DNA from 2 places in the Nonomuraea sp. LP-02 genome. Region 2 is predicted to be linked to the other one. Evidence: predicted binding sites of a transcription regulator. Region 2 holds the regulator's gene; the other holds the start of a gene.
What was found. Region 2 encodes HrcA, which represses chaperone genes, less so after heat shock. Its sites were predicted from a motif close to TTGGCACTCTCNNNNNGAGAGTGCCAA; they were not measured.

Region 1: a site for HrcA is predicted at 969-995, ahead of groL (chaperonin GroEL). Genes of this name have one in related genera too.

The regions. Positions count from the first base shown of each region.
Region 1 covers NZ_JAXCLK010000001.1:7,292,380-7,294,575, forward strand. The annotation lists gene thrC (threonine synthase) at 1-28, shown strand, start outside; gene SMD20_RS34295 (MoaD/ThiS family protein) at 52-327, shown strand; gene SMD20_RS34300 (cold-shock protein) at 569-769, shown strand; gene groL (chaperonin GroEL) at 1,107-2,196, shown strand, end outside.
Region 2 covers NZ_JAXCLK010000001.1:4,160,085-4,162,280, forward strand. The annotation lists gene dnaJ (molecular chaperone DnaJ) at 1-359, opposite strand, end outside; gene hrcA (heat-inducible transcriptional repressor HrcA) at 371-1,384, opposite strand; gene SMD20_RS19280 (hypothetical protein) at 1,797-2,196, shown strand, end outside.

The DNA.
Region 1 (2,196 bases), 3.1 Mb from region 2:
CCTCGACGCGTTCCGCGCGGCTGTCTGACAACCAGGAAAGGCGAGATAACCATGAGCGTTACTGTTCGGATTCCCACCATTCTGCGCACCTACACCGGCGGAAACGCGGAAGTGAGTGGCGAAGGCGCGACTCTTCGTGACGTGCTCGCCAAGCTCGATGCCGACTTCCCGGGGATCGGCGCGAGAATTCTGGATGAATCGGGCAAGATTCGGCGTTTTGTCAACGTTTACGTGGGGGAAGAGGACGTCCGTTTCGCCGAGGGCCTGGACACTGCCGTCCCGCAGGGCACGCAGATCTCCATCATCCCGGCGGTCGCCGGCGGCTGAGTGCCCGTACGACTCCACAGAAGGCGCCCCAAGCGGGCGCCTTCTGCTTTTCGGGCCTATTCAAACGTTGAAGTACCCGCACTGCGAACAAATGCGTCGTTCGCGGATTGACTCTGTTGCCAAACCCCTTGCCACAGGTATGGTCGAGGCGATCGTCTGGCTGATTTGTCGTTAAGTCGGACGATTACGGGTCTCGCGGTGGAATGGGCGAGATCTGTAGCCCCAGTAAGAGGAGTCGGAAGTGGCGCAGGGCACCGTCAAGTGGTTCAACGCGGACAAGGGCTACGGCTTCATCGCGGTAGACGGTGGTAAGGATGTATTCGTCCATTACTCCGCGATACTGATGGACGGGTACCGATCTCTCGAGCAGGGCCAGCGGGTCGAGTTCGAGATCACGCAGGGCCAGAAGGGACCGCAGGCCGAGTCTGTCCGCTCGGTCTGACTTACGTCACCTGGTATGCACCGGCGGGGCCCGTGCGGCAGCGCAGTCCGTACGAGCCCGCCACCCCCGTAGTCGTCGATCGGCGGCGGGCCACACGGTGAGCGGCCCGCCGTCCCTACGCAGATCGGCTGACCTGCGCGGAAACCCCTCCAGAAGGTCGTTCGCTTGCACTCGGCAGGGTAGAGTGCTAAACAGTTCGTTGGCACTCTGTGTGGCAGAGTGCCAGCAACTCGGGATCGAGACGATGGGGTCTGCCGAACGGAGATGCAGTCCCTGGCCGTCGCGGGCGTCGGCTCGGTCCAGGACAAGCCACCCTGCATCTGGGAGGTCTAGCCTTATGGCAGCCAAGATGATCGCGTTTGACGAGGACGCCCGGCGCGGTCTCGAGCGCGGTATGAACCAGCTCGCTGACGCCGTCAAGGTGACCTTGGGCCCCAAGGGCCGCAACGTCGTGCTGGAGAAGAAGTGGGGCGCCCCCACGATCACCAACGACGGCGTGTCCATCGCCAAGGAGATCGAGCTCGAGGACCCTTGGGAGAAGATCGGCGCCGAGCTGGTCAAGGAAGTCGCCAAGAAGACGGACGACGTCGCGGGTGACGGCACCACCACCGCCACCGTGCTCGCCCAGGCGCTGGTTCGTGAGGGCCTGCGCAACGTCGCCGCCGGCGCCAACCCGATGGCCCTGAAGAAGGGCATCGAGGCCGCCGTCGAGCGCGTCAGCGAGGAGCTCTCCAAGCTGGCCAAGGACGTGGAGACCAAGGAGCAGATCGCCTCCACCGCCTCCATCTCCGCCGCCGACCCCGAGATCGGCTCGCTCATCGCCGAGGCGATGGACAAGGTCGGCAAGGAAGGCGTCATCACCGTCGAGGAGAGCAACACCTTCGGCCTGGAGCTGGAGCTCACCGAGGGCATGCGGTTCGACAAGGGCATGGTGTCGATGTACTTCGTCACCGACTCCGACCGCATGGAGGCCGTCCTCGAGGACCCCTACATCCTGATCGTCAACAGCAAGGTCTCCGCCAACAAGGACCTGCTGCCCCTGCTCGACAAGGTCGTGCAGTCCGGCAAGCCGCTGCTGATCATCGCCGAGGACGTCGAGGGCGAGGCCCTGGCCACCCTGGTTGTCAACAAGATCCGCGGGCTGTTCCGCTCCGTGGCCGTCAAGGCCCCGGGCTTCGGCGACCGCCGCAAGGCCATGCTCAACGACATCGCCATCCTCACCGGTGGCCAGGTCATCGCCGAGGAGGTCGGTCTCAAGCTCGAGAACGCCACCCTCGACCTGCTGGGCCGGGCGCGCAAGGTCGTCGTCACCAAGGACGAGACCACGATCGTCGACGGCGCCGGTGACGCCGAGCAGATCTCCGGCCGGGTCAACGAGATCCGCGCCGAGATCGAGCGCACCGACTCCGACTACGACCGCGAGAAGC
Region 2 (2,196 bases):
TCGACCCGGATGGTGGCGTTGCGACCCCGGCGGGCGCGCGAGCGCGGGCCACGGGCCCCCGCGGCGGTGCCGAAGAAGGCGTCCATGATGTCGCTGAACGGGAAGCCCGCGCCGAAGCCGGCGCCCGCTCCCGCGCCGGCGAAGGAGGAGTCGCCCCCCAGGTCGTACATCTGGCGCTTGTTCGGATCGGACAGCACCTCGTAGGCCTGCGTGATCTCCTTGAACCGCTCCTGGGTGTCAGGATCGGGGTTCACGTCGGGGTGCAACTCGCGGGCGAGCCGGCGGTATGCCTTCTTGATCTCGTCCTGACTCGCGTCACGCCGCACCCCGAGGGTGGCGTAGTAGTCGCTGTTTGCCACTTATCGACCTCTTATGATGCAGCCAGGATCTGGCTGACGTAGCGAGCCACCGCGCGCACGGCGCCCATCGTCACGGGATAGTCCATCCTGGTGGGACCCAGCACACCGAGCCGGGCGAGTTGGTTGTCGCCAAGACCGTATCCGGTTGCGACCACGGATGTGCCCTGGAGGTAGGGGTTTTCCGAGCCGATCCGTACGGTGAGCGCGGACGGGGTGTCGGGGGAGGTCTCGCCGAGCAGCCGCATGAGCACGACCTGCTCCTCCAGTGCCTCCAGCACGTCGCGAAGGCCGATGGAGAAGTCCGCTCCGGCGAGGTTGGCCGCGCCCGCGAAGACGATCTTCTCGTCGTACCGCTCCACCAGGGTCTCCAGCAGCACGGAAAGGATCGTGGCGGCGGCCGGACGGTCCTCCACGGGCAGGCGCTCCGGCAGGTCGGCGACCAGCTCGGGAACGCTGCTGAGCTGGCAGCCGTCGAGGCCGGAGTTGAGCACCGCGCGCAGGTGCGCGATGCGGGTGTCCTCCAGCGCCTCGGGCAGCTCGACGACGCGCTGCTCGACGCGGCCGGTATTGGTGATGAGCACCAGCATGACGCGGCGCTCGCTCAGCGGCACCAGCTCGACGTGCCGGACGGTCGAGCGGGTGAGCGTGGGGTATTGCACGACGGCCACCTGCCGGGTGAGCTGCGCGAGCAGCCGCACCGTGCGCATGACCACGTCGTCCAGGTCGACCGCGCCGGCCAGGAACGTCTCGATCGCCCGGCGCTCGGCGCCCGACAGCGGCTTGATCTGCGAGAGCCGGTCGACGAACAGGCGGTAGCCCTTGTCCGTCGGCACCCGCCCCGCACTCGTGTGCGGCTGGGTGATGTAGCCCTCCTCCTCCAGCGCGGCCATGTCGTTCCTGACCGTCGCCGGGGAGACCTTCAGATTGTGGCGCTCGGCCAGCGCCTTGGAGCCCACCGGTTCGTTGGTGGACACGTAGTCCTCGACAATGGCGCGGAGCACCGCCAGCTTCCGTTCGTCGAGCACGTGCTCACCTCCTGCCTCTGCCCGTAGGGAAAACGCGGTGCCTAGCACTCTGTGTTCCCGAGTGCCAAGTGTACGGCTCTCGCCCACAGGGTGCGATGACACCGGCTCCCATCCTCTTGCTAGCGTCTTACAAGCGACAGGCTTCACACTTGCGGACATGTCGGACGAAGCACAGCCCCCGTACGGGCCACCGCCCGGACAGGGTCCGTACCACCATCAGCCATTCCCGCCTCAGCCCGGATACGGTCCGCAACCCGGCTCCCAGCCCGGATACGGGCCGCAGCCCGGATACGGTGGGCAGCCGGGATACGGCGCACCTTCGCAGCCGTATGGTCCGCCGCCTCAGTACGGACAATACGGCCAACAACCACAGTTCCCACCACGAATCGATTCCAAAGCCATCAAACCCAGGTTGTGGTGGATCGGCGGCGCCTGGATCGTGGCCGTGCTCTGCGGCGTCCTCGGCATCGTGCTCTTCGTGGGGGGCGTCGCCGGCGGCGTGAGCGACCTCGCGCCCACCAAGACGTTCGCCTCGGGCGAGAGCGTCACCGTCGCCGTGGACCCGGCCGACAAGCCCGCCGTCTACCTCTCCGCCGACACGCCCGTCAACTACGCCTGCCAGATCGCCGGCGGCGGAGGAAAGGCCAAGCTGGCCAAGACCAGTGGCTCGCAGACCGTCACCGTCAACGGCGTCGTGTGGGAGCAGATCCTCGTGATCAACGCCCCCGCCAAGGGCGACTACCAGCTCACCTGCAGCAACGAGGAGTCGGCCACGGTCAAGTACGGCGTCGGCAAGCCGCTGTCGGCCGCCG